Regions from separate parts of the Paenibacillus sp. FSL R5-0473 genome, predicted to be linked through region 1. Evidence: predicted binding sites of a transcription regulator. Region 1 holds the regulator's gene; each other region holds the start of a gene.
What was found. Region 1 encodes Rex, which represses fermentation and respiration genes when NADH is low (regulators of the CRP and FNR family bind a similar motif). Its sites were predicted from a motif close to TTGTGAAATATTTCACAA; they were not measured.
Positions count from the first base shown of each region.

Region 2: nadA (quinolinate synthase NadA) is a predicted target of Rex. The motif match lies at 4,508-4,525, and genes of this name have one in related genera.
Region 3: nirB (nitrite reductase large subunit NirB) is a predicted target of Rex. The motif match lies at 8,173-8,190, and genes of this name have one in related genera.

Region 1 covers NZ_JBBORL010000001.1:1,655,197-1,665,330, reverse strand. Annotated here, with positions in the region: gene MKY28_RS07355 (AAA family ATPase) at 1-1,432, opposite strand, end outside; gene MKY28_RS07350 (hypothetical protein) at 1,425-1,952, opposite strand; gene MKY28_RS07345 (cell wall elongation regulator TseB-like domain-containing protein) at 2,253-2,783, opposite strand; gene MKY28_RS07340 (amidohydrolase) at 2,823-4,130, opposite strand; gene MKY28_RS07335 (redox-sensing transcriptional repressor Rex) at 4,117-4,770, opposite strand; gene dinG (ATP-dependent DNA helicase DinG) at 4,990-7,851, opposite strand; gene MKY28_RS07325 (tetratricopeptide repeat protein) at 7,994-8,617, opposite strand; gene panD (aspartate 1-decarboxylase) at 8,735-9,103, opposite strand; partial or broken gene panC (pantoate--beta-alanine ligase) at 9,111-10,006, opposite strand; gene panB (3-methyl-2-oxobutanoate hydroxymethyltransferase) at 10,003-10,134, opposite strand, start outside.
Region 2 covers NZ_JBBORL010000001.1:5,847,226-5,857,359, reverse strand. Annotated here, with positions in the region: gene MKY28_RS25830 (serine/threonine protein kinase) at 1-75, shown strand, start outside; gene tilS (tRNA lysidine(34) synthetase TilS) at 120-1,559, shown strand; gene hpt (hypoxanthine phosphoribosyltransferase) at 1,612-2,151, shown strand; gene ftsH (ATP-dependent zinc metalloprotease FtsH) at 2,252-4,297, shown strand; gene nadA (quinolinate synthase NadA) at 4,597-5,535, shown strand; gene nadB (L-aspartate oxidase) at 5,571-7,211, shown strand; gene nadC (carboxylating nicotinate-nucleotide diphosphorylase) at 7,208-8,074, shown strand; gene MKY28_RS25795 (type III pantothenate kinase) at 8,081-8,851, shown strand; gene hslO (Hsp33 family molecular chaperone HslO) at 8,955-9,845, shown strand; gene MKY28_RS25785 (peptidyl-prolyl cis-trans isomerase) at 9,869-10,134, shown strand, end outside.
Region 3 covers NZ_JBBORL010000001.1:1,029,601-1,039,734, reverse strand. Annotated here, with positions in the region: gene MKY28_RS04470 (DUF4129 domain-containing transglutaminase family protein) at 1-422, opposite strand, end outside; gene MKY28_RS04465 (DUF58 domain-containing protein) at 419-1,666, opposite strand; gene MKY28_RS04460 (AAA family ATPase) at 1,670-2,626, opposite strand; gene spoVAE (stage V sporulation protein AE) at 2,835-3,185, opposite strand; gene spoVAD (stage V sporulation protein AD) at 3,191-4,207, opposite strand; gene spoVAC (stage V sporulation protein AC) at 4,204-4,707, opposite strand; gene MKY28_RS04440 (M42 family metallopeptidase) at 5,494-6,567, shown strand; gene MKY28_RS04435 (hypothetical protein) at 6,747-7,070, shown strand; gene MKY28_RS04430 (metal-dependent hydrolase) at 7,297-8,004, opposite strand; gene nirB (nitrite reductase large subunit NirB) at 8,280-10,134, shown strand, end outside.

The sequences.
Region 1 (10,134 bases):
TCAAAATGTCGAGTGAATTGTCGAAAATTGTCCGTTGTTCTTCAAGCAACCGCTTTGTCTGCTCCATCAGTTCTTGCAGAATTAATTTATTCTCTCGCATCAGTTCCTCGGTTGTGACCATATCCATGTTCACAATCCCAAGTGAAGTCAACCCCGAAGCCATCATCGTCTGTACAACATTGGTTGCCTGATCAAAGTCATTGCGTGAACCCGTGGAACGACCACCGTAGTACATTTCCTCCGCAGCTGCTCCTCCGAGTGCAATCATGATCTGCTCTTCCAGAAAGCGCTTCGTATAGAGGAACTGTTCCTGTTGCGGGTTATGACGTACATATCCCAGCGCCTGACCACGCGGACTAAGTGCCACCTGACTAACACTGCCTGGACGAACGAGTTCAGCCATAATGGCATGTCCCAACTCATGAATGGCGACCCTTTTCTTCTCTTCCACGCTGGACTCACGGTCTGTCTTCTCACCCATCATGACTTTATCAATAGCCAGGGACAAATGCCGCTGTTCAATGTTTAACAGCCCGTCTCTCATGGCGTATATTGCTGCTTCGTTCATCACACTTTCGAGCTGTGCACCGGAGAAACCATATGATTCTTCCGCTGTTTTCTCCAGATTAACTTCCTTCAACAGAGGTTTGTTCATTGCATGCAGTTCCAGAATATGCTTTCTGCCCTTTTTGTCAGGCAAGTCCACTTGAATGTGGCGGTCAAAACGTCCCGGTCGCGTCAGGGCGCTATCCAGCATCTCTTTACGGTTCGTTGCAGCGATAACCAGAATTCTTGGCGTATCGGAAGAATAGATTCCATCCATTTCCGTCAGGAGCTGATTGAGGGTCTGATCATATTCACGCTGTTGACCACCCTCACGTTTCCCCCCGATGACATCGATTTCATCGATAAAGATAATAGCGTTTTCCTTATTTTCCTTGGTGGCACGGGTTCTCGCGTCCTTGAACAAATCCCGAATTCTGCTGGCACCCACACCAACATACATTTCCACGAACTCACTACCCGATGCTGCTACAAAAATAGAATCGGTGTAATGGGCAGCAGCCTTGGCCATCAACGTTTTCCCTGTCCCTGGAGGGCCCGTCAGCAAGATCCCTTTTAACGGGCGAATCCCGAACTTCCGGATTTCTTCATGTTTGATGAGAAAGTCAAGCGCTTCACGCAATTCCTGCTTAGCACTGTCCTGTCCACCAATTTCTTCAAAAGTAAGCTTGGAAGGTCCTTTTTTCTTCCGTTTACGTTCCTGTGCAGCGCCTACTGTAATCCCGCCACGCATTTGCATCATGAACAGCAAAGCTCCGACAAGCACTGCTGCAATCAGGATCGGAACAATATTAACACCAGTAAAAGCAAGGAAAATAATCAATACGGGAAAAAATCCGATGGCAACTTCTTTTGTCCACTTAGGCATTAGGCCACACTCCTATCTGACCGGGCACACGCGGCAGAATAATAAACTTGCTGGCATCTCCGTCTCTGAGACTGACATATACATTGTTGTCATCCATCGCTGTATTTACCTTAATTCCATTCGTCGCCATCTTTGACAACGTTGGTGTAATCTCGGTGTATTGCTTGTTCTCCATCGCCTGAGCTACGGTGAACATCGCATCACCCCACCAACTTTCCAGTGCTTCACTGGAATGATCCACAACATCCAACTTTAGTGAGCGTGTTCCAATCAGGGTCTGTCCTTCTTTGTGAATATATTGTACCAGTCTGCCCAAATCAACATCAGGTTGCAGATCAAGTTTCAATTGTACGTCATTGCGGTTAATAGTTAATTGAACGTCATTGACTCCATCGTACTGGGTTACCATTTTCTCAATCGGATTCTGCACAGCCACCTGACGATATACAAACCAACCTCCAAACAACACAACGGCTGAAATGACGGCAGTTATAGCAATAGGCAATACTTTTAGCTTCAAGTGAATTACCCCTCCCAGAATTTGGCCCAACCTACTGGCTTATTGGTATATACGAATATTTGAACATTGACTCCTGCGATAATTTCGACAGGTTTATTTGTTTTGAATGTAACTTTGAGTACATATCTGAGTATATCACATCGTATATACAATTTCGAAGGCGAAAATATGAATAAATTATTAATTTTAACTATTTAAATCAAATATATTTACAGGCAACACAAAGAACCGGTTCAGTCGGATATCCGTCTGCCGGTTCTTTCATTTCTTTAATTCTCTAGTTATGTCACTCTATTTGTTCTAGCTGTTCGGGAGTGTGTAGACCAGGTCCACCTGTTCTCCGTTGCTAAAACGATAAAAGCGATAGTGGTTATGCGTACCGTCTTTATAATACACTTGCCACACATATATTCCATTCACAACTCCGGGCATGATTCGTTTAATCTCACCGGCAGGAACTTCAGAACTGAAGCGATTGCGTATCTGCGCTTCGGACATGCCATTCTGCAGCAGCTCACTGTGTACAGCGTTTGCACCCTTAACCGGTTGATTGTTTGCATCGAATTTAACCCAGACCATAACATCCTGGTTATCCTTGTTTTTGCCGATCAGGGTCCAGTAGATGTTGTCAGAGCCTTCTTTGTCTCCCCAGATGTACTTGCGCAATTCATCATAGGATGTAATGCCCAGTTTCTCCTGTGCTGCTTGTATGGCGAGCGCTTCTTCCTTGCGTTGGTCCTGCGTGACATGGACGTAATAACGCTGAAGTCCAAACAGAATCAGAACCAGTGCAAGCAGCGAAATCCATATCCACTTCTTTTTTTTCTTCAAAAGCCGAACTTCCTTTCCCTATGATGCTCTGTCCTGCAATTAACGAGCAAGCAGACCATCAAATGCCAATTGAGACTCACGCAAAATGCGTTCTTCATCCAGCGTCAGACATTCGCCATGTTTCACCACTTGTTTTCCATCCACCCATACGTGCTCAACATCTTTGGCAGAAGCCGAGTAGATCGTATGTGAGATCAGGTCTGTATGTGGATAGAAATGTGCCTGTTCAATGTCCAAGGCGATAAAGTCAGCCTTCATGCCAACCTGGAGTGCTCCGGTATTGTTCAAGAAGATAGATTTGGCACCGTATGACGTTCCGAGTAATAACGCTTCGCCTGCTGGCACTGCCGTCGGGTCACCAGATACACCTTTGTGAATCAATGCAGCCAGTCTCATTTCCTCGAACATATCCAGGTTGTTGTTGCTTGCCGGTCCGTCTGTTCCGAGTGACACGGTAACTCCAGCTTTCAGCAACGCAGGTACCCGCGCAACACCGGAAGCGAGTTTCAGATTACTTCCCGGGTTATGGGATACAGCCACATCATGGCGGGCCAGAATCTCAATCTCTTCGTCATTCAGATGCACCGCATGTGCAACCAGGGATGGACGAGAGAAAAAGCCCAGTTTCTCCAGATGTGCCACAGGACGCAGTCCATAATCAGCCACGTTCTGCTCGACTTCACGAAGCGTTTCCGACATATGTGTATGAAGGGGAAGGTTTAGGTCGTTCGCGACCTGCACAAGCTTCTCTATGTAGTCAGGAGGGCATGTATATGGGGCGTGTGGCGAGATTACGGTTGTAATGCGACCATCTGCCTGTCCATTCCACTCACGTGCAAACGCTGCCGACTCCTCCAGCTTCCGCAATTGTTCTTCTTCCGAGCACAGCCCGATTACACCACGTGCCAGTGCTGCTCTAACGCCGGATTGCTCCACAACTTTGGCAACTTGATCCATGTGATCGTACATGTCCAGGAACGCTGTAGTTCCGCCTTTCAACATTTCAAGCACTGATAGCGAAGTTCCCCAATATACATCTTCTGAAGTCATTTTCGCTTCCATCGGCCACATTTTTTCCTGCAACCATACTTGCAATGCAAGATCGTCTCCGTGCCCTCTGAGCAACGACATCGCTGCATGACCATGCGTATTGATCAGACCCGGCAGGAAGAACAGTCCTTTTCCATCCACTTTGGTACAATTTTTGTCTTCATCCGGCAATGTCTCACCAATATGCACAATCTTGTCATTCTCAACAACCATGTATCCGTGGACCACGTTCCATGTTGTGCCGCCTTCATTAACGGCAAATTTGCCGTTGTGAATTACCCATCTATTTGTTGTCATCTTCCTCGTCGTCCTTTCCAGTCTCCAAGTAATAGGCCAAACTAAGCAGATCCGTTGTAAAGTCAGCATGGTGAATGCGGATATGCGGCGGTGTTTTTAGAATGGTTGGTGCAAAATTAAGGATCGCTTCAATTCCTGATTCAATAAGCTGATCGGCTACATTTTGGGCTTCCGTATCCGGAACCGTGATAATTCCGATGCGAATATTTTCCGTTTTAACCGCTTCCGTCAATTCATCCATTGGTTTTACCGTCAAACTGTTGATTTGACTACCAATCTTCGGTCCGTATGCATCAAATACTGCAACAATCTTCATGTTGTCTTTCAGATATGCGTTGTAGTTGGACAAGGCCTGTCCTAGGTTACCCGCGCCTACCAGAGCTACATTAATTTGCTGATCAATTTTGAGAATGTGACGAATTTTCTCGATCAAATAGGATACATCATACCCGATCCCTTTACGACCAAAATCACCGAAGTAAGCCAGGTCTTTACGAATTTGGGCCGGATTCAGATCCAGCCTCTGTCCAAGCTCTTGAGAAGAAACAGTAGCCACCTCACGCTGATGCAACTCGTTCAAATAACGCAAGTATACAGGCAGACGTCGTACCACCGCTTCCGAAATTTTATCCGATTTCATTCTTGCTCCCCCTTACCAAGGCCACGATAAAATAATAGATGAAAAGATGAGCATTCTGTATAAAACTCAAAGATAAACGTGACATTTTATACAGAATGCTCCTTGTAATTTGGGTTATAAGTTCTTACGTGCAACTGCTTTAATCGGATACGGAAATATCTAATAAAGTTTAACGCCAAACGATAGTGTCATGCAATGATATAACGAACAAAACAACCATTATTTTTGTTCATTAGCAGGTTTTTCCAACCACTCGGTAATTCGTGGAACCATTTGCTCCGTGAGCATGTGCTCCATTTTGGGACCAGGTAATGAATATAAAAAGAATTTACCATAATACGCTTCAATCACCCGTGTATCATAAACAATGACAATTCCTCTGTCCTTTGCTGTACGCACCAATCGGCCAAATCCCTGTTTGAAACGAATGACCGCTTGTGGCACGGACAGTTTCATGAACGGATTTTTCTTCTGTTCCTGAAGCAACTCACTCTTGGCTTCCACCAACGGATGATTCGGTGGCTGGAAAGGCAGTCGAACAATAGCGAGACAGGTTAGGGCCTCTCCCGGGATATCTACACCCTCCCAGAAGCTGCTTGTGCCCAGAAGTACCGTTGCTTTGGCATCTTGAAACCTGCGAGTCAATTTGGAACGACTTCCACTGTCAACGCCTTGCCCAAGCAACGAGATGTCGTTGCCAGACAGTGCCTCCTTCAGCGGATCATAGACCTGTCGCAACATCTTGTATGAAGTAAACAGAACCATCATGCGTCCACGCGTAGCAATTGCCGTCTCTGCGAGTGATTGCACCAGCATATTAACAAAGTGCGCATCACCCACACTTCCCTTCACACTTGGGAAATCACGCGGAATCACCAGAAGTGCCTGATCGCGATAGTTGAAAGGTGATGGCAACATCGACGTTAATAGCCGATTGTTCTCGGCGGCTTCCTGCAAGCCAAGCTGTTCAATCATGAACTGGAATGACTTATCTACCGAAAGCGTAGCCGATGTAAGCACAACACTTTTCTTTTTATCAAAAAATAAATCCTTCAGTTGTGCACTCACATCTACAGGTACGGCATACAGCTGGAGAGATTTGCTGCGGAATTGGCCGCTGGCTTCCATCCAGTACACCGTTTTGGCATCATCCATACGCATGAAGAACCGTAGATTCTCTTTCAATGTGGTCAGATCTTTCAGTAATCCTGTAATGTCCGTGATCAGACTATCTGATTGATAATCATCCTGATCTTCTTTCACCTCAAGCAGCAATTTGTCCCCTTTGCGAACCAAATCGCCCAGAGTCACATAGATCTGGTTCTCCAGATCCTGCAACTCCTGCCATTTTGCAGGTTTCTGAGATGCTTTCAGACGCAGTGAAAATTGCCCCGTCTCTCCCGGTGAAGCATCACTTCGTTCAGGCAACAGACCAAACAAGGCATCGCTCATACGATCCCACAGCTCCTTAACTTCAAGAGCGAGCGGGAACATCTGATCCACCATGGAGCCCCATTGCACCGAATTTTCATGCACGGATAACTGCGAACGAAGCATAGGCAGCTGACCATTACGACTGTCTTTAAATAGGCGGGTCAGTGTATGAACCAAGGTGAAATATTTCATATGCATTCCAAGATGTTTACCAGCGACATCCTCCAGATGATGTGCCTCATCGATCACAAGACTCTCATAGGCTGGCAGCAGCTGATGCGCGGCTTTCACATCCGTAAATAATTTGGAGTGATTGGTGATTACGATATCAGACAACCCTGCTTCATGTTTGGCACGATGGTAGAAGCATTTACGGAACCATGGACAGGATCTTCCCAGACATGATTCGGATTCACTCTGTACGGTCTCCCAGAAGTCCCCTCCGCGTCCGCTAAGGTTAAGTTCCTCATCATCTCCGGTTTCGGTCTGCGTAAGCCAGACGATCATCTGAGCAGCTGTGAAATAATCCTCTTTAGGTGTGGCGAATTCACGTTTATTGATTTTGTGTTCAAATTTGCGCAGGCACAGGTAATGTCCACGTCCTTTGAATACAGCAGCCTTAAACGGGAACGGTACCACTTGAGTCAGCATCGGAATGTCCCGCTCTCTCAATTGCTCCTGCAGATTGATCGTATGCGTGCTAACCATAACTTTCTGTTCTTGCTTCACACTTTCGTAAATAGCAGGCAACAGATACCCTAGAGATTTACCGGTACCCGTTCCAGCTTCGATCAAGAGATGTTTCTCTTCATCCAAGGCTTGCCTTACACTGCTGAACATCTGAGTCTGCGCTTCACGCTCTTCGTAATGATCCAGTGTATCCTTCAGATTCTCCCGAACCTGGTCCATAAACTGTTCGAAGCTTACACCATCGAGGGGGTTAGCCTCCCGCTCATCGCGTGGTGCACCAATATCGGTCCAATCACTTACATTAAGAGCAAGCTGACGATAATAGGTATGTCCGTCCAGGTCCTGAATCGGCTCTGCTTCCTTCTCACTGCGCATTCCGTCCAAAAACCAACCCAAGTCACTGTCTTCTGGTGCAAACAGGTCACTGAGGCGCTGAATCGTTATGAGCGGTAATTCCTTTAACTCATCCAGACACTTGAGTAGCACATAGGCTGTCGCCAGTGCATCACTGTCTGCCTGGTGAGGGCGATCATGTTGAAATCCAAATTCGGAAGACACATAACCGAGTTGATAAGAACCCAGTGATGGGAATGTGATCTTCAGAAAATCAATCGTGTCCAGAATGCGGCCAGTGAACGGCAAATAACCGCAACGGTCAAGAGCATTCTGCAAAAAGTGAAAATCAAAAGCGACGTTGTGTCCAACAAGCACCACATCATTAAGCAGCGGAACCATCTCCATCATCATCTCTTCGAGTGAAGGAGCGTCCGCCACATCTGCATCGGTAATACCCGTCAACCCCGAAATAAACGGGGGAATCGGTACACCAGGGTTCACATAAGAACTATATATTTGAGTTATGCTGTAGTCATGATCTATGATGGCAAGTCCGGTCTGTATAATCTCACCGTCGGACTGCGTGCCGGTTGTTTCGAAATCCAATACGGCAAATTTCATTGCAATGTACGGTCCCTTCCATTCCAGTCTATGTTACAGCATAGCAAAAAAAAGGGGATTTGAAAATTAACTGACAAAAAAGCGGTGTCCCCGCCGCTATGCCAAAGGAGGGAACACCGTTTTTTTGTCGCCGAATTCCCGCTTAATGAAGGGTCGTCAGCTGATTAGCATATTGCAATTTTCCCCTGTTCAACCTGCAAGCTTCCATGTTGTACAGTGGTTCGGTCAATGTCGGGTCATACTGAAGGGCCTGTGCAAAGAGTGAACATGCAGCTTCGGGATTCGCAAGCTTGACTTGAATACAGCCCAGGGCGTTACACACAAGCCCTTTCAAGCGAGGTGAACCTTTAAGGTACATGATCTGCTGTAAATGTGTTCCGGCTTCCGCCATTTGTTCCAGATTCAGATACGCCAGCGCCAGGTAAAAACGAGTTAATGCACTCTCCGGATGGTCGGTCACAACCCGGGAGAATTGCATGATCGCCTGCGGATACATCTGTAATTTGAAATAACCCTGACCTCGACTGAAACATTCCAGATGGAGTTCAGGCAGAGCGGTAACAGCTTCCTGTTCCGGTTCAAGGGAAGCAGGCTTATCCATCTCTCGCTCCCTCACCTGGCTCATCTTTTCTTCAAACATCAGCCATTCATCCAGCATTCCGTCACTCATCCGCTTAAGCAAGTTCCACTTTTGCAGCAATTCTTGTTTGTTCAGGCCTTCAGCGGAAGGATAGCTCTTGATAATTTCATCTAACATGTCGTTCATTTCTGCGAAAACATGCTGGAACATCGATGCATCCCCACCCTTGAAAAAATGGATTAGTGCAGTGACCTGTACTCATTTTTTGCTTCAAGGGCCGATTTCATTCTCCTTACCAGTCGATTACATAATTGTTGCGTGGACTTCCTGTTTCATCGTTTGTACAGGTTTATTCTGCCCATCTACAAATACAACGGTTGGTTTGTGAGTATTTGCCTCTTCTTGTGACATCATGGCGTAAGAAATGATAATGACGTTATCTCCAGGCTGTACCAGACGTGCAGCTGCGCCGTTAAGACATATGACCCCGCTTCCGCGTGGTCCTGGAATCACATATGTTTCCAGACGTGCACCATTGTTGTTGTTCACAATTTGCACTTTCTCGTTTTCCATCAAGTCGGATGTTTCCATCAAGTCTTCATCTATGGTAATACTACCCACATAGTTCAAGTTGGCTTCCGTTACCGTAGCCCGGTGAATTTTGGATTTCATCAGTGTTCTAAACATGGGACAGTACCTCCTATTTTTCAACCTTATATTGTCAATCAATCTTGTTTTTCCGAATTTCACCGCAAGTGCAATGAGCAGATCGTCACGGCCTTGAACTTCTTCCTGATCTGCGAGCGGCTCCAGACTTGGAAAAGCCTGAATCTCGGCGTAGTCGATAACGGCAAGCGGTGAGGTTGCAATGTGCTCGCGCAGAATCCGACGGATATCTGCGGCTGGAGTAGCTACACCTGTATCTGCGGCTTCCTGAGCTGCACGTAGTGCCTTCGATAGAACCAAGGCCTGTGTACGCTGTTCTGGGTTAAGATAGACGTTACGTGAACTGAGGGCAAGGCCATCCTCTTCGCGAACAATCGGACAGGGTACAATTTCTACAGGCATATTCAAATCATTCACCATCTGTTGAATGACCGCAACCTGCTGAGCGTCTTTCATTCCAAAAAATGCACGCTGTGGCTGTACGATGTTAAACAGCTTGGAGACTACAGTTGTTACTCCGTCAAAATGTCCTGGACGTGAAGCGCCACATAAGCGCTCCGTCAGTTTTGAGACAGATACGGTCGTTTGCGTTGCCTGTGGATACATCTCTTCAACAGAGGGAATAAATACGATATCCACTCCTTGTGAGCGTGCTGTTTCCACATCTCTGGCTTCATCCCGCGGATAGCTGTCAAAATCTTCATTAGGGCCAAATTGAATTGGATTAACAAATATGCTTAATACCACGATATCGCTCTGTTGTCTGGCTGCCTGCATCAAGCTTGCATGACCTTGATGAAGATAACCCATTGTCGGTACCAGACCTACAACAGACGCACTGGACCGAATCGCTTGACGCTTCAAGCTTAGTTCCTGTCTTAACTCTGCGATTGTCCGTAATACTTTCATGAGTTACTCCCCACCTTTTCCTTGCGTTGTCCGCCGTACAGTTGATCCAGAACACCATCCGCCGCATTGAATACATGCTCTTCGGCCGGGAACGAACGATCTTTCACTTCTTTCACGTAAGCTTCGAT
Region 2 (10,134 bases), 4.2 Mb from region 1:
CGCTGGCTTAAAAACGCATTTGCTGTATCTGTGATATTACTTATTGGAGTGCTCATCTATGCACTACTTTTCTGATCTGTGAGAGTGCATATACATAACGCAAGGAATGAGGAACAGGTATGGAGGCTTTACGCTGGAACATGCTGGTGAAGAACGTGCTGGATGCAGCGGAAGAGCATCAGTTATGGGTTCCCGGGGATCGGATTGTCGTCGCAGTATCGGGCGGGCCGGACTCGGTAGCTTTTTTGCATATCATGCACGAGATCAGCAAGCGGCATGTGCCACTTGAATTGATCTGTGCCCACGTGCATCATGGCTTCCGGAGTGAATCTGATGATGAAGCGGAGAAAATGATGGAACTGGCACAGCAGCTTGGTATTACATTTGAATGGACCAAGGCCGATGTACCTTCATATATGGAGCTGACGGGTCAAGGACCACAGGAAGCAGCCCGCAACAAGCGATATGCCTTTTTGCACGAAGTGGCTTCCAAATATAATGCGGCAAGCATCGCTTTGGCACATCATGCCGATGATCAGGCGGAGACGGTCATGCTTCATTTGCTTCGTGGAACCGGCTTGTCGGGACTCTCAGGAATGAAGTTTAAAAGACGAGAAAAAAATGTGGAACTTATTCGTCCATGCCTTCGTATAAACAAGACAGACCTTGTAGAAGCTTGTAATACCCAGGGTTTTATGTATTTCAATGATGAGAGCAACGCCCTGCGTAAATATCGGCGTAATGCCATTCGCTTGGATGTGCTTCCTTTTTTGGGGCAGTATAATGGACAACTCACGCCGTCATTGAATCGGCTTGCCGAAATTGTGGGTGATGAAGACGATTTCATGGAGCAGAGTGCATATGACACATACAGGTGTCTAGTGCAGGTGAACGGCGGAAGGCAAACCTTTGAGGTGCCTTCCTTCTTGAAGTTACATGTCGCTTTACAACGAAGGTTGATTAAACTAATATTGAATTATCTGCCTTTGGACAGTGATTTTGTCGACTTTACCCGTATAGAAACCATTCGGCGCAAGGTCATAGAGACCCATGTGACGACCTGGAGCCTGGATATAGGACAGACACTCGCCTGCACTCGGGAGTATAATCTGATTTCTTTTGGCATACGGACGGACGTACAGGATCAATCTTACGAGTATCGTCTTGCGCAATGGAGTGGAACTTATGAGCTTTCACTCACCCCAATTAACCGGTATATTCGGTTGATGACGGTGAGTCCCGAGGACTATCATGTACCGGAATCGGCGGATCAAGCCGCGTTTGATGCGGATCAACTGCTTATGCCGCTGGTTGTGCGTTCACGGTTACCTGGAGATACCATGAAAGTGATGGGATTAAACGGAAGCAAAAAGGTGAAAAATATTTTCATCGATGAGAAAATCCCCCCATCTGTCCGTCCACGTATTCCTGTGGTATGTGATGGAGCAGGTCATATCATCTGGTTACCGGGTGTTCGACGGTCCAATGTGGCCCCTGTCAGGGAGGACACTTCCGCAATCCTGTACATGACTGTAGGCGATTCAGCGATTCAGGGGTAGTGGTTATGGTTCAGGTAAGGCTTTCATAGTATAACTTAGGAGGTTCGCACAGTTGCAGAACGACATTCAGGAAGTATTGATCAGTGAAGAAGAAATTCAGAGTAAAGTCAAGGAATTAGGCGCAACACTAAGTGCCGAATATGCAAATCGCAATCCTTTGGTCATTTGTGTGCTCAAGGGTGCGTTTATATTTATGGCTGATTTGGTTAAAAACATAACGGTACCTGTTGAAATGGATTTTATGGCGGTATCCAGTTACGGCGCTTCTACCAAGTCATCAGGTGTTGTCAAAATCATTAAGGATCTGGATGTATCCGTTGAAGGACGGGAAGTTCTGATTGTCGAAGATATTATCGACAGCGGACTTACACTCAGCTACCTGATTGAACTGCTAGAAAACCGCGGTGCCGAGTCGGTGCGTGTGGTTACGCTGTTCGACAAGCCTTCAGGCCGTAAAGTTGAGTTGGAAGCTCATTACACAGGCTTTGACATTCCTGACGCGTTCATCGTTGGTTACGGTTTGGATTTTGCGGAGAAGTACCGGAACCTGCCCTATATCGGGATTTTGAAGCCGGAAGTCTATAGTAGCTAATATCCTGCCCGACCCAAGCCTTGAGCTGTTCTTGGCTTCTGTTGAGAAGCCATGTCGGGCTATGTTAAAATAATTAAAGTGTCTCGAGAGGAGGTAGGGGATGAATCGGTTCATCCGGAATTCTGGTTTTTATTTGATTCTTTTTTTAGTTGTGGTGGGGATAGTCCAGTTCGTCAGCAATGGCGGCGAAGCCACCGATAATCCTAGATATGATCAGTTGCGTGCAGCGATCAAAGCCAACAATGTCTCTGAATTGACGGTTCAATTCAACGGTCAAACGTATCTCGTGACCGGTCAATACAAGAAGGCACCTGATGGCGCCAAATCAGAAAATTTCTCAACGTATATTCCTCCTACGGATGAGGCAATTAGTGAGCTTGTAGCTGCAAGTGAAACTAACAATTTCCAATATCATCAGGAGCCAATGAAAGGTGACAGCATCTGGTTGACGTTGCTGACTTCCTTTATTCCTTTGATCATTATGTTCCTGCTGTTCTTCTTCCTGTTTAATCAGGCTCAAGGCGGCGGCGGTAAAGTAATGAACTTTGGTAAAAGCCGTGCTCGTCTCTACAATGAAGAGAAGAAGCGGGTTACATTTGAAGATGTTGCGGGTGCTGACGAAGAGAAGCAAGAACTTGTTGAGGTTGTAGACTTCCTCAAGGACCCTCGTAAATTCGCAGCAGTAGGTGCAAGGATTCCTAAAGGCGTATTGCTCGTAGGGCCTCCAGGTACCGGTAAAACATTGCTCGCTCGTGCCGTAGCCGGTGAAGCTGGTGTACCATTCTTCACGATTTCAGGTTCCGACTTCGTTGAAATGTTCGTCGGTGTCGGTGCATCACGTGTACGTGATTTGTTTGAAAATGCGAAGAAAAATGCCCCATGTATCATCTTTATCGATGAGATTGATGCTGTAGGACGTCAGCGTGGTGCTGGTCTCGGTGGTGGTCACGATGAACGTGAACAGACACTCAACCAGTTGCTCGTTGAGATGGACGGATTCGGAGTTAACGAAGGTATTATCATCATAGCCGCAACGAACCGTGCAGATATTTTGGACCCTGCCTTGTTGCGTCCTGGACGTTTTGACCGTCAAATTACGGTTGACCGCCCTGATGTAAGAGGTCGTGAAGCTGTCCTGAAAGTACATTCCCGTAATAAACCACTGACCAACGATGTGAAGATGGATATTATCGCGAAACGTACAACGGGCTTCTCCGGTGCAGATTTGGAAAATCTCTTGAACGAAGCGGCGCTGATTGCAGCACGTCGTAACCGTAAAGATATTTCCATGAAAGAAGTTGACGAAGCGATTGACCGTGTTATTGTTGGTACGGAGAAGAAAAGCCGTGTCATCAGTGATCGCGAGAAACGCATTGTTGCTTATCATGAAGCAGGTCATACCATTGTAGGATACTTCCTGGAACATGCCGATATGGTACATAAAGTGACCATCATTCCGCGCGGACGTGCGGGTGGATATGTAATCATGTTACCTAAAGAAGACCGTATGCTGGTTACCAAAAACGAGTTGCTTGATAAAGTAACCGGCCTTCTCGGAGGTCGTGTAGCTGAAGAATTGTTCATCGGAGAAATTGGTACTGGTGCATACAGTGACTTCCAGCAAGCGACAGGTATTGTTCGCAGCATGGTTATGGAATACGGTATGAGTGAGAAATTGGGACCTATGCAATTCGGAAGTTCACAAGGACAGGTATTCCTTGGTCGGGATATCGGTCATGAACAGAATTACTCGGATTCCATTGCTTACGAGATTGATCAGGAAATGCAACGATTTATCAATGACTGTTATGAGAAGTGTAAGGACTTGCTTGTTAAACATTCAAAAGAGATGCACCTGATCGCTCAAACTTTGCTTGAGGTAGAGACTTTGGAAATGGATCAGATCAAGCAATTGATCGAAACAGGTTCTTTGACTCCAAAAGCAGAGAATGACAATGATGGTGAAGGTACACCAACTGAAGGCGGAGAGCCAATCATCGACACCATCGGTGATGTGCGTGTTCGTATTCAAGGTAAAGATGAAACGCCTGAGCCACCAGCCGGAGATATTCCAAACGAAGCTCCGAATCTGGAAAAGGGTAATAACAATAACCCGGATGATGGCGGAACGAAGCCAACGTCTTAATGCACAATACATCTGGCTAATGATAGCAGGTGAAATCAAGAGAGCCCTCGGGGCTCTCTTTTTTATCCATTATTTTAAATAAGGATAGATAAAGATAAACGGGAGTTAGATGGCGAACCAGTTAGCAAACAGGTGATTACAGCGCTGTCCCGGGCCTTTTTCATTTATTGACAGAGTCGTGAACGTTGTGTAAATTAGTTGTTAAACCGCTTGTGATTCGTTTCTCAAGCGAAGATAACGACTTAGGTTAGCCCACGAAACAGCGCATGACGCTGTCCCGATAAAGGAGAGGATCACAGGTGGAAGCTCTGGCTTTAGAGCGCAAGGCTGAGATGAACCGCGAGCTGCGTGAGCGGCTTATGGAGTTGAAGAAGGAACGTAATGCCATTATTCTTGCCCATTATTATCAACGTGACGAAGTACAGGAGGTTGCCGACTTCCGTGGAGATTCGTTTCTGTTAGCCCAGAAGGCAGCACAAACAGATGCGGATGTGATCGTTTTCTGTGGTGTTCATTTTATGGGTGAAAGCGCTAAAATTCTGGCGCCAAATAAAACAGTTATTATCCCGGACGAACGTGCGGGCTGCCCAATGGCAGATATGGTGAATGTGGATGGACTACGCAAATTAAAAGCACAACATCCTAATGCCAAGGTCGTTACGTATATTAATTCCTCGGCTGAGATCAAAGCAGAGACTGACATCTGCTGTACTTCAGCGAATGCGGTACGGGTTATTCAATCGGTGGATTCCGACGAAATTATCTGGGTACCGGATAAAAACCTGGGACATTATGTGCAGCAGCATACAGACAAGAAAATGATTATCTGGGAAGGTTACTGCAACACTCACGATATGCTTACAGTCAAAGATGTGGTAGAGATGAGAGCCAAGCATCCAAATGCAGAGTTTGTTGTCCATCCAGAGTGTCGCCCTGAGGTCGTAGAAATGGGTGATTTTGTAGGCAGCACAACAGCTATTCTGGAGTATTGCAAAAATTCATCAGCGAAGGAATTTATCGTAGGTACCGAAGATGGTACAGGATATCAGCTTCGTCTGGATAGTCCGGATAAACAGTTCCACTTTGCTACCAAGTTCCTCGTATGTCCCAACATGAAGGTGAACAACTTGAAGAAACTGGTGAAATGCCTGGAAACGATGAAGCCGCAAATCTACGTGCCACCGGCCGTTGCCGACAAAGCCAGAGAATCACTAGAGCGCATGTTGTTGGTAAAGTAGGATGCGCTACTCTTGCTCCAAGACAGGTGAATAACATGATACCGCAATATTTAGTTGATTTTGATCTGTCTGCGCTACCCATGGTAGAGACGGATGTACTGGTTATAGGCTCAGGGATTGCTGGTTTGTTTACTGCCATTAAGGCAAGTGGACAACAACGTGTATTAATGATCACGAAGAAGTCATTACTTGAAAGTAACACCAGATATGCGCAGGGAGGCATCGCTGCGGTTATTGCTGAGGATGATTCACCTGCTTACCACTTGCAGGATACACTTGTAGCAGGAGCGGGCTTATGCCGCTCCGAAGCGGTAGAGGTATTGGTGAATGAGGGTCCGGACGGAGTGAAGGAACTGATTCGTTTGGGTACTTTATTTGATCTGGAGAACGGCGAGTTGGCGTTGACGCAGGAAGGTGCGCATAGCCACCGCCGTATTTTGCATGCCAACGGAGATGCAACAGGATATGAGATTGTACGTGCGCTTGCTGTTGAAGTGAATGAGCATCCCGGGATTGAAGTTTGGGATGAGCATTTTGTTGTTGACCTAATTACGGATCGAGATCGAGGGGAATGCATTGGCGCTCTGGTTCAGAAGGATGACGGATCGCAAGTGTTCGTGAAGGCACAGGCAACCGTTCTTTGCTCTGGTGGGGCAGGACAACTGTACCGATACACGACGAATCCCGATGTAGCTACTGCCGATGGTGTAGCCATGGCTTATCGGGCTGGGGCTATTGTTCGTGACATGGAATTTATCCAATTCCACCCCACCTCTCTATGTTACCCTGGGGCCCCGCGTTTCCTTGTGTCAGAAGCCGTACGCGGCGAAGGAGCATATTTGCGCAATGTGAAGGGTGAGCGCTTCATGGATCGTTATCATGCCCAGCTTGAACTGGCCCCACGAGATATCGTGGCACGAGCGATTGTTAGTGAGATGGAGTCCACCAACAGTACCTTTGTGTACTTGGACATTACACATGAACAGCCAGAGATGATCAAGCATCGGTTCCCTACCATATATGAGACTTGTATGCGTTATGGATTGGACATGACAACGGACTGGATTCCCGTTGCACCTGCTGCCCATTACATGATGGGTGGAGTGAAAACGGATTTAAGTGGAGAGAGCAGCATCTCCCGATTATTTGCTTGTGGCGAGGTGTCTTCTACAGGAGTGCATGGAGCCAACCGTCTGGCAAGCAACTCCTTGTCAGAAGCGATTGTATTTGGCCGGAGAATTGTTGATCGCATTCAATCACTTTCCCCGCTCGGTTCATTACAAGTAAGAGGGGCTGCGCATTCATCTGTGGACATGAATAACAAGATCAATAAGATCACGGAAGAGCAAAAGCCGGTATCCGAAAGACGCTTACGATTACAGAAAATGATGGTTCGTCAGGTCGGCTTGCGCCGGAATGGTGAGGACCTGCAGAAGGCCATGGACAAGCTGCAACAGGAATTGCAATTTTTTGATCAGACACTCACTCATAAGGAAGAGCTGGAGTATGCCAACCTTCTGACCTGTGCCTGGTTAGTTACCAGCGGGGCATTACACCGCGAGGAGAGTCGGGGGGCTCACTATCGTGAGGATTTCCCGGCGCGTGATGATATCGTGTGGCAGAAGCATAGTCTGCAACAGCGAGAACAAGCGATTGTGGAGGAATTGATGTCATGATACTGAATGGATATAATGAAGGGCTTATCGAATCGATCAAAAACTGGCTTCGTGAAGATGTTGGTGCAGGTGACGTTACAACGAGTGTGACGATCCCGGCAGGCAACCAATCCAAGGCCATTATACACGCCAAAGACAATGGTATTATTGCAGGCATGACCGTATCTAAACTTGTATTTCAAGTCGTTGATCCTGATCTTGTATTTACACCGAAGGTAACAGACGGAGACAAGGTTACCCATGGCACGATTTTGGCCGAGGTAGAGGGAAGTACACATTCACTACTTACGGGGGAACGACTGGCACTTAACTTGCTGCAACGTATGTCCGGAATAGCTACGCGTACGCGTGCCTACGTGGATGTGCTGGATGGTCTTGAGACCAGGCTTGTGGATACACGTAAGACAACGCCGGGCCACCGACTACTTGAGAAATACGCGGTGCGCGTGGGTGGCGGAGCGAATCATCGATTTGGACTGTACGATGCCGTTATGATTAAGGATAACCACATCAAGGGTGCAGGCGGAATCACCGAGGCGGTACAGCGTGCGCGAACCGTTATCCCACATACGATGACGATTGAAGTGGAGACTGAAAATCTGGAGCAGGTGAGAGAAGCCTTGCAAGCCGGGGCAGATATCATTATGCTGGATAACATGCATCCAGAGCGGATGCGTGAAGCGGTTGAACTTATTCGTGAACAGGCTCCTCATGTGAAGGTTGAAGCATCCGGTAACGTGTCTCTTCAGACCATTCGTGGTATTGCAGAGAGTGGTGTGGATGTAATTTCGGTTGGCAGGTTAACCTATTCCTTTGAGAGCCTGGATATTAGTCTGGATTTAAATGAAAAGAAAGAGGGGTGAACCTCTTTGATTTTAGTTGTAGACGTGGGGAACAGCAATATGGTGCTCGGCGTATATCAAGGCCGGGAATTGCTGCACCACTTTCGTCTGAGTACATCACGTCAGTCTACAGTGGATGAATACGGCGTATTGATTTATAATTTATTTCATATGTCCGGCATCAGGGCAAGTGACATCGAAGGTGTCATCATCTCATCTGTGGTTCCGCCACTGGTGAATGTAATCGAAGCGATGTGTGAGAAGTATGTAGGCAAAAAAGCTTTGCTCGTTGGGCCTGGTATCAAAACTGGTTTGAATCTGCGATACGAGAACCCTCGTGAAGTGGGTGCAGATCGTATTGTTAATGCAGTGGCAGCCGTTGAGAAGTATGGCGGCCCTCTCGTCGTGGTCGATTTCGGTACTGCAACGACCTTTGACTGTATTGACGAGAAAGGTCACTACCTGGGGGGAGCTATTGTACCTGGCATTCAGATTGCCACTGAAGCGCTCTATGAGCGGGCATCCAAGTTGCCTCGTATAGAGCTGGAGAAACCTAAAAAGGTCATTGGCCGTAATACTATTCATGCCATGCAAGCGGGTATTATATTTGGCTATGCAGGGCAGGTAGATGGTATTGTAGAACGTATTCGCGAGGAGATGGGGGCGAAGCCCCGAGTTATCGCGACGGGTGGTCTCGCTACACTTATCGCAGAAGAAACCCGTAGTATAGAGGAAGTTGATCCGCTGCTTACGCTTGAAGGGCTGCGTATTATATATGAGCGGAACCGGGAAAGGTGAGCATAGTGACGGCATACAGCGGGCTGAGATTACAGCTTAAGTGTTGTGCCGTTTTTTCTGTGTTACGACTATTATGGCGATACGCCAAAGGAGGCTGAATGACTTGGAAAACAACAACAAGCATGACCGGTTAATTCGTGGTACAGCAATGAATGGAAAGGTAAGAGCCTTTGCTATCCAGACTACGGAACTGGTTGAGGAACTACGCAGAAGACACGATACGTTTCCCACGGCTACAGCTGCCATGGGGCGTACGGTTACAACAGCAGCCATTATGGGTGCAATGCTCAAAGGTGAAGAGAAGTTAACGGTACAAGTCAACGGTGATGGGCCCATTGGACAGATTGTAGCTGATGCCAATGCGAAAGGCGAAGTACGAGGATATGTTTCTAATCCGCATGTACATTTGCCAAGCAATAGTGTGGGTAAACTGGACGTTGCAGGCGCGGTTGGAACGGAAGGTTTCATCAACATAACGAAGGATTTGGGACTGAAAGAACCATATCGTGGCAGTGTGCCTATTATTTCAGGAGAACTGGGCGAAGACTTCACGTACTACTTTGCGCAATCGGAGCAAACCCCTTCTGCTGTAGGCGTTGGTGTGCTCGTTGATAAGGATAATTCCGTTATTGTCTCAGGTGGATTCATTATGCAGCTGTTGCCGGGATTGACAGATCCAGAGATCACGGCGATCGAAAACGCCATTAGTACGTTGCCGCCAGTGACGACGTTGCTGGAGCAGGGACTTGAATTGGAAGAGTTGCTTCGCCGATTGTTGCCAGATGTACAAGTGATGGAAGGATTGGATATTCATTTTAGCTGTGAGTGTTCACGTGAGCGGGTAGAGAAGACACTAATCAGCCTGGGCCAAACGGAGATGGAGCAATTAATTGAAGAAGAGGGCCAGGCTGAAGTGGTCTGCCAATTCTGTAATGAAGCCTATGACTTTAACAAAGAACAACTTGAGACCATCCTAGAGCAAGCCAAGAACTGATCTATGCGGGGACGGGATGCGGAATGACAAGACAGGAAAAAGGGTTGTGGACGGCTGTAATTGTCTTGACGCTAGGTATGCTGGTCATGGGTAGTGTGATGGCTATGCATGGTCTCAGACAGGGCAAAGACGAGGCAGATGCATCCCATGATGCTAATACGGAAGAAGGAAGCACCGTAGCGACGATCAACGGAGAAGTTATCACGGACAAAGAGTGGACCGATGCGCTGAAAAGACGCTATGGCAGCGAGTTATTACTCCAGATGTTAAACCGTAAAGCAGTATTTGC
Region 3 (10,134 bases), 630 kb from region 1:
TTAACACCCAGAAAAACAAGAATGCGACGTGTTGTGGTCACGAGTCGAAGCGCAGCTTCAAGCATCACCCATGCACACAGGGAGAACCAGATGTACGGCGTCATGTGTAATATGAATTGCTCCGCTCGGTCCGTTAAAGAGCCATAAGGGATGTATACCGTATAATCAATCAGCGTTTTATGCAAAATGTAACCAACAACGACCGCCTTGATGATCGCCCGATAGATCGTTTTGAAGGGCAGAATGACCTCCAGCACACTGACCGCTGCAAGTGTCCATAACACCAGAGAAGTTGTCTCCGTGTACCACGATTCCTGCGTAAATGAAATCCACTGCATTCCAATCAGGAAAATCCAGAGCAATGATGCTGCATGGTACCAGGATCGTTTGCCTGCAATACTTTCATTTCCTTTTGTACTCATACAGAACCTCCCCCCATCACCGTTGGAAGCTCCTGCAAGTGAGAAACAGTGAATGACCTCGTGCCTCTTCCACGCAACATGGCATTCCACTCGGCACTCCGGCGGGATTCACTGGTATCGATCAGAATATGACATGGCGTCATGCCCCGCGTATCGGCCCAGCGCAACAGTTCCATTATTTTTTCATCCTTCTGGGGAGAAATCACAACAAAGTAAGCTCCCTGAGGCAGTTGACGTGCGATTCTTTCCACGCCGGGCAACAAATGGGTATCCTGACCGTTATATTGAATATCCACCAGATGATGCATCATCTTCTGTCGTTCCATCAGACTTTCACTGGGGGCCATGAAGGATGTCTGGTCTGACAATGTCAACAACCCCATCCCCATTCGTTCCCTGACACCATACTCCAGCAGAGAGGCAGCCGTGGAAACGGCAATTTCAAATGCATCCCCATGTTCATAACTTGATGCCAGCGCATCCAGAACCAGAATGGTTTTGGGCACAGACTCATGTTCAAACTCCTTGGACTTCCAGTTCCCTGTCTTTGCCGTTGCATTCCAGTGAATACGGGAAAGTCGATCTCCGTATACGTAGTCACGTACACCATTGATCTGAGTGGTCTCTCTCCTTGAGCGGGTTAACGCCGTCTGAGGACCGGATAACCGTGATTTGCGGTCGTAAAGCTGCCAATATGGAATAAATACCGTTCTTGGCAGTACGCGAAACTCACCTTTGGCCTTAAACTTTCCTCGATGTTCAATCAGTCCGAATATGTCCTCGCTAACACATTCCGTTTCTGAAAAAACATACTTCCCCCGCTCAAGTGGCGGTGTCTGGAATGACAGCTGGCCATTACCTCGCATATTGGGAATCAAACTTTCCTTGAACGACCACGATTCTCCGTTATGCCGATGCAGCATTTCACGCACAACAACATAGGGAAGCGGGAGGAATCCCGGAATCGTCAGACTCAGCTGTACTTGAACCTGGTCACCCGCATGCAGCAATTCTTCGTGGTCTGGACCAGAAGATAACCTACGAACTCCTTGAGCACGTCTTACCCCGCTAAATCCAGCAATGGCAAGGTACACACAGAGCAGGGTCACCATCGACAGCAGCATAAGGGATGTCTTCCCGCCCTGAAACAAAACATAAGCCAGACAGCACATCCACACCATTGCGATGCTCCATACGCGTGGGTGGCGTAACCCTCTATTGACTGTTCTCAAAAGCGGCTTCATGAACTATTGCCCCATGGAGACGGGCACACGTACTTGCTGGAGTACGGCATTCAAAACGGCCTCGGAACTCATACTGTCCAGTCTCGATTCGGGACGAAGCACAATACGATGAGAGATCACATAAGGGGCCATCGTTTTCACATCATCCGGAAGCACATAATCACGTTCCTGCAAGAAAGCAAAGGCTTTTACGGCCATCATGAACGATATGGCTGCCCGTGGGCTGGCACCCAGTAATACAGATGGGTGGGAGCGGGTTTGACGAACAACATCAAGCAGATAGTCCATGACCGGATCACCGATAAAGACCTCTTTAATTTCCTGCTGAATTGCCGAGATCTGGTCCATATGAGTCACGGATTCAAGGCGATCTACAGGCTGACCGAGCTGATGCTGTTTCAATAGGATTTTCTCAATTTCCTTATCGGGATAACCCAGACTTATTTTCAACATAAACCGGTCGAGTTGTGCTTCCGGCAACGTATACGTACCTTCAAAATCAATCGGATTCTGAGTTGCACAGAGCATGAATGGATGTGGCAGATCATACGTATCGCCATCAACGGTTACGCTGCGCTCCTCCATCACTTCGAGCAGAGCCGATTGGGTTTTTGTTGTGGCCCGGTTAATCTCATCAGCCAGCAAAATGTTGGTCATCACAGGACCTGGTCGGAAATAAAAACGCTCATCCTTCGGATGGAACACAGATACGCCCGTAATATCACTAGGTAAAATATCAGGATTACATTGAATACGCCGGTACTCACCACGCATGGATTTCGATAACGCCTTGATTAACTGCGTTTTGCCAGTTCCCGGTACGTCTTCAATCAGAACGTGCCCGCCTGCAAGCAAAGCTGTAAGTAAAAGTTGAATTTCAAAGGATTTCCCCATAATACAGGATTCCAGATTAGAACGAACTGCGGATATGATTTGGATCGACTCTTTGCGCACAGGCATGTGGTCTAACCTCCTAAAAAAGCATACAGATTTCCTTTTATTGTACATGATCCAGAGTCACGAGTACACTCGAAGGAACTCACAATTTGTTTCCAGCCCGTCAGATTCACCGCAGTTCACGCATGAATACGACAAAAAAGGCCCGGATAAAAGTTATCCGAAGCCTCTGTTGAATCGCAATATGTTCAAGGAGATTTCTCATTCTATGTTAGCCTTTTGGTCTAACCACCAATGCCGCGAGAAAAGAAAAGATGATCGCTGACGATATTCCCGCCGCAGTCAGATCGAAAATCCCTGTAATCACACCCAGCCATCCCTCTTTTTCCAATTCCGTCAATGCCCCGTGCACCAAGGAATTACCGAAACTTGTGATGGGGATAGTAGCACCCGCACCTGCAAATTTAACCAAGGGGTCATACACGCCAAATGCATCCGCAAGCGCACCTGTCACAACAAGTGTACTCATGGTATGAGCTGGGGTCAGTTTAACCCCATCCATTAGAAGCTGTCCGATAACACAGATTAAACCGCCAACAATAAATGCCCACAAGAACTGCATTACCTTTATCCCTCCTTTTCTATGGCTACGGCATGTGCAATACAAGGAATACTTTCACCCTGCTGGTACGAAATCGGAGATAACAGCGCCCCCGTAGCAACGACGAGCACCCGTTTAAGATCACCCTTCTGCATCCGGTTCAAAATGTGACCATAGGTGACGGTGGCAGAACATCCGCAGCCACTTCCCCCGGCAACCACATAAGGCTGTTTCTCCCGATCATAGATCATCAGGCCGCAGTCATTAAAAACCGTCTGTTCCATGGGAATGCCTTCTTTTTGCAAAAGCTCTTTCGTAATTGGCAGACCGACGGAAGCCAGATCCCCGGTCACAATGAGATCATAATAGCCGGGTTCCAATCCCGTATCCCTGAAATGAGAGATTATAGTGTCGGCTGCTGCTGGCGCCATGGCTGAACCCATATTAAAGGGATCTTTGATGCCCAAATCCATAATGCGTCCAATGGTGGCTTTGGTAACAACGGGACCATCACCCGTACGGGAGACCACACCACACCCTGCTCCTGTGACGGTATATTGCGCATAAGGCGGCTTTTGGGAGCCATACTCCGTCGGATACCGAAATTGTTTCTCCACCGTACAGTTGTGGCTCACCGTTCCTGCAAGGACATAATCGCCAGCTCCGGAGTCAACGATCATGGACGCTAACGCTAACGTTTCCATGGAAGTAGAACAGGCTCCAAAGACACCCAAGTAAGGCACACCCAGTTTTCGCGCTGAAAACGAACTGCTGATAATCTGGTTCATCAGATCTCCACCAACAAAAAATTGAAGCTCTTCCTTGGTGATATTTGCATTTATCAAAGCCAGTTGGGAGGCCTGTTCGAGCAGTTTACGTTCTCCCTTTTCCCACGTTTTCTCGCCGATCTCGAGGTTGTCGTAGACATAATCGAAATCAGATGACAATGGACCCTCGCCTTCTTCTGGTCCTACAACTGCGGATTTACCGATGATCCGCGGACGATTCTCAAACTGCCATGTCTGGCGACCCAATCGTTTCACAGGTGCCCACCTCCAAATCCCAAAAAGGCATAAACGATCCCTACGACAAATGCTGCCACGACACCAAACACAATAACGGAACCAGCAAGTTTAAACATGTTGGCCCCTACACCGAGCACCAGTCCTTCAGCCCGATGTTCCAGTGCAGCAGAACACATGGAATTGGCAAATCCGGTAACCGGCACAGCCGTTCCCGCTCCTGCCCATTGAGCCATTTTATCGTAAACGCCGAGACACGTTAGAATAACCGATATGAGAATCATGACCGCTACCGTAGGACTGGAAGCTTCCTTCGATGTCATGTCGAAACCGGCCATAAAAGCCTCTTGAATGGCCTGTCCAATCAAACAGACGGTACCCCCAACCAGAAATGCTTTGAGGCAATTTTTCAGGATTGGACGAGGCGGCTCATGTTTTTTTGCGACTTTTTTGTACTCCTTTTCATCCATGGACAGGGACGATGATTTTTTTTCGCTTCCGGATGCAGATTGAGCTGGCAAGATACAAGACCTCCTCTATGTGAAAATGGTTCAAAGCTACGGCTGAATGCCAATGTGTGTAATCCTATATTCATTGTTTGTTAATAATCGGAAGGTTATGTATCCGGCGACAGACAGCATATGTTTCCAACAAGATCATGTTGTGAAAGCAAGATGGGAATACGCCGGATCTGAGGACTTTTAGAGACGTCTATAAATAAAGAAGAACAATCACGAGCAAGATAAAAAGAACGATAAACAGTACTTTTTCCGTGCCCTCTTCTGGAGGCTTCATTGGATATTTAGCTCCTTCCTGTAAACAGACAAACAAATATTGAAATAAAGAACTTCACAAAATGATGACATCTCCTCCATATATTCATATTCATTGAAGTGGCATCAGGACTGCGACTACAGCGGATAGAGTCATGAAACTTGGACACGGTAAGCGCCCAAAATATGCCTTAAATACGTGACATAAACATGGACAATCACTTGCGCAAGGTTCATACTGTAATGTGACCAGTGGTTAAATAACAAGTCCTCAGCATATTAAAGTGCATGTTCAAAAAGTCTAGTTTTCAGTACCAAGAAGATGGGATGAAGATAGAAATGGAGTAGCGGAGCGTAGGAAAACTACGTGAGCAACGGACATTTCGGCTGAATTTCATATTCGATGCTGATCATGCCGTTAGGCATGATTCGTAATCAAAAGTGGACTTTATGAACTACATCTTAAAAGGACAACAGGCGGGTAGCCGTTCTACTGTGACCTGAAATACATACCAACAGAGGAGTTGTTGACACATGAATGAAAAAACGATGGATATGTTTCGTACGTTGACGGAATTTCCTTCCGCATCCGGTTTTGAACGTGAGCTTCGCGGTTGGATGAAAGATAAGCTTTCCGCTTATACCGATGAGTTCGTCCAGGATCGCCTGGGGAGTCTATTTGGTGTATTACGCGGGGAGGAATCCGGTCCTAAAGTTATGGTAGCCGGACACTTTGATGAAGTTGGTTTCATGACTACAGGCATTACGGAAACGGGTATGGTCAAATTCCGTCCACTAGGTGGATGGTGGAGTCAGGCTGTAATGTCTCAGCGACTGGAAATCATCACACCTGATCGCCGCATTACCGGAGTTGTAGGTTCTACTCCTACACACTTGCTGGACGAGTCCCAGCGGAACAAACCTGTTGATCTGAATTCCATGTATCTCGATATTGGAGCAGACAACCGTGCGGAAGCAGAATCTTGGGGCATCCACCCAGGTATGCAGATCGTACCGATCTGTGAATTCACTCCGATGGCGAACCCGAAGAAAATTATGGCTAAAGCGTGGGATAATCGTTACGGCGTAGGACTTGCACTTGAACTGGTTGAAGCGCTGCACAAGGAAAAACTGCCTAACACGCTTTATGCTGGTGCAACGGTTCAGGAAGAACTGGGGCTTCGCGGTGCACGTACGGCGGCCAATCTGATTCAGCCTGATATCTTCTTTGCACTGGACTGTAGCGCGGCGAATGATATGACAGGTGACAAACAGTCATTTGGACATATTGGAGAAGGCGCATTGCTTCGTATTTTTGACCCGGGTATGTTCACCCATCGCGGAATGGTGGAATATGTTCAAGATACGGCTTCATCCAATCAGGTTAAAATGCAGTATTTCATCTCACCAGGTGGTACCGATGCAGGTCAAGTTCACCTGAGTGGCATTGGTGTACCATCAATAGTTGTTGGTATCTGCGCACGTTATATCCATACCTCTTCTTCCATCATTCATACGGATGACTACGATGCGGCCAAAGAACTGATCGTGAAACTGGTCAAAGGTCTTGATCGGACAACGATGAATACCATAATTAATAACGCGTAGTAAAGGTTAAACGGAAAGTCCTTAAATAGGATGTACCTGAAAGAGATGTCCCGTCAGACCGGGATGTCTCTTTTTTTGTAATCAACTAGATTAATAGGTCGAACATTATGGAGAATGCCACATAAGATATACGATAATGGAAGATCAATAACCAAACACCAACCAGTGGGGGACCTGTTATGGCAGTGGGAAGGAACGGAAAATCAAATAAAGGTTCTAACAAAAAACCAAACGCTGCTAACACCCTCCTTAATGGAAGCCTCAAAGGGAAAAATCTCGAACTGATTGTAGCGGCGCTATTGGTGAGCGGAAAGTTGAGAGTGGATGCCGTCACGTTGTTTCGTGAGGCTACATTGGTTGTAGAATTGGTTGGTCAATATAAAACACTTCAAAAGGTCACACCCTCCAATTCAGACAAACTGGTACAATTCCTGGATGAAACTGGCGGCGATATGACGCTTAATGATGTTATACAGGCATTTCAGCAGAGGATCAATTCTTAATGGCCAAGAAATGAGGTGGACATCATGTCCGAGTTTGATGGAACCGGGTTTGCCGAACTGTTAATTGTGCTTATTCTTGTTGTTTTATTTGTATTTGGCTCCTCCGATATTGAAAGTTTATCCAGCACTCCAACAGCGACTTGATCTCATAACCCTCTTCTCATGGCTTACAGGTAAAATAAGATAAGAGAAATACCAGTCCTTATGTAGGACTGGTATTTGGTCATTACAGAAATAATGGCGAGAATGCAATCCAGGCCAAAATAAGAGTAAGCACAATGCAGACATTCTCTACAACGGCACCACGCTTGGTCCCTGTACTCATCAGATTCACCCGTATTCGCCACTTGAGCGGTGGTAACGGACGAATACCCCGATTGGTTAGTGAATCGGCCAACAGATGCATCGCATATGCCGTGCCTCCCGCTACCCAGATCTCCGGTCCCTGCTGCTGGGTCGTGCTGTACAACAAGCCCGCCCATATTGCGGTTCCGTACAGGGTATGTGTCAGTCCCCTATGAGTCAGTGTGGTGCAGAGCATTAACAAACTGCCTGCAATCAAGTTCCACGGTGCGAACGCGTGACCATAGAAAACCAGCCCAAGTCCAATCGCAAACATCAACACTTTGCGAAGCGAACGCGAAGGCAGGAATGACACAAGCGCAATGAGGATCGCAAGCAACAGGTTCCATGGTTTGGCATGAACATAGAAGTACACAAATACAGCTGTGGGCAACAGAATCGTCTGTAACAACCTGATCAGACTGTTAGGCAAGGCTCTGGATACCAGCAGCGAATTTGGCTCATCAATGTCAGGCAATAACGAACCAATCAGAGCAACCGTAACTGCTGGCGCGGTCACTGGCATACCGGCCAACTGCAGAACAGAAAGCGACACGCCTGTCCCGATAATAAGGTGGGATCTTCCCATCATGATGCAAAAACGTCCTTTCGAAGAAATCGGGAACAATACGGCCCAGTTCCGATTTTACAACGAAAACAAAATAAGAACAATAGTTCGCATTTCTTATTTGTATGAAAATAAATATAACTTTCTGTGATGGGGCTCACACTATTATATTTATGACTCTTCTATCTTTATTAGTGAATTAAATCACATAAACTATCGTCAACTACTTGTATAATTTCAAATATAAACCACTAAAATTGTTGGTAATGTACAGCGTCTATCCAAGGAGGCATACACACATGAACGGAAAAAAAGAGAAACTCGTTATCATAGGTAACGGAATGGCAGGAATTAGTACCGTTGAGCAAATTTTAAAATTAACTACGCGATTTGATATTACCGTTTTTGGCACAGAGCCCTATCCTAACTACAACCGCATTATGTTGTCTTATGTACTGGAAGGAAGCAAAACACTGGACGATATCGTGCTGAACGACCTTCACTGGTATGAAGATTACGGCATTACGCTGCACACAGGCACAACGGTTACACGAATCGATGCCGAGACACACGAAGTTGTGACTGAAGATGGAACTCGCGTTCCTTATGACAAAATCATCATTGCAACAGGCTCCAACTCCTTCATTCTCCCCGTACCGGGACATGACAAAGAGGGTGTTGTTGGTTTTCGCGATATCGCCGATTGCAATGTCATGCTGGAAGCTGCTAAGCAGTATAAAAGAGCGGCCGTTATCGGGGGCGGACTGCTAGGCCTTGAAGCTGCCAAAGGGTTGGTACAACTTGGCATGGAAGTTACCGTAGTGCATCTGATGGAAGATCTGATGGAGCGTCAGCTTGATCCGCAAGCTTCATCCATGTTGAAGGCAGAACTCGAACGTCAGGGTATCCGGTTCAAGATGGGTGCGCAGACTTCCGAACTGCTGGGCGGCGAACGCGTTGAAGGAATTCGTTTTGCCGATGATTCTGTACTGAGTGTTGATTTTGTTGTCATGGCTGTAGGCATTAAACCCAATACGGCTGTAGCCCGCGAAAGCGGTATGGAAGTGAACCGGGGTATTGTCGTGAATGACTATATGCAGACTTCACTTGAGAATGTGTACTCGGTCGGGGAATGTACAGAGCATCGCGGGGTATGTTACGGCCTCGTTGCCCCATTGTTTGAACAAGGTATGATTCTGGCGAAACATATCTGCGGTGTCGAAACGGCTCCGTATGAAGGTTCAGTTGTATCCACGAAATTGAAAATTTCGGGTGTGGACGTGTTTTCAACTGGTGAATTCATCGACAGCCCAGAGCACACCGTCATTTCGCACAAAGATGACTGGAAACGGACCTACAAAAAAATTCTGCTTCGTGATAATAAAATGGTCGGCGCTGTTCTCTTCGGTGACATTACGGATTCTGCCGAATTGCAGAAACTGATTAAAAATCAAACCGAAATGACCGAGGAATTGTACGGTTCACTCATGGGTACAGGCTGCGGCGGTCATAAGAAAGCAACCTCTGTTGAAACGATGCCCGAGGACGAGATCGTCTGTGGATGTAACGGGGTAACCAAAGGAGCCATTGTTGATGTAATTACAAACCAGGGCCTTACCACTGTTGATGAAATCAAAGCCTGTACCGGTGCAACACGCTCTTGCGGTGGGTGTAAACCGGTTGTGGAACAGATTCTGCAATATGTACTTGGAGACAGTTTCAGTACTGGAACCAAACAGGGCATCTGCGGATGTACTTCCATGGGTCGAGATGAAATCGTAGCCGAGATTCGTGAAAAAGGATTACAAACGACCAAAGAGGTCATGAATGTACTGGGTTGGAGTCAGCCAGAAGGTTGTTCCAAATGTCGTCCGGCGATCAACTACTACCTTGGCATGATTGCACCAGACACACACGAAGATGAGAAAGAATCTCGTTTTGTTAACGAACGGATGAACGCGAATATTCAAAAAGATGGAACGTATACGGTTGTACCTCGGATGTACGGCGGGGTGACTACACCAGCGGACCTCAAACGCATCGCTGACGTTTCAGTCAAATATGATGTAAAAGCAGTCAAAGTGACTGGCGGTCAGCGTCTCGACTTGATTGGTGTTAAAAAAGAAGATCTGACCAAAGTCTGGGCTGAACTGG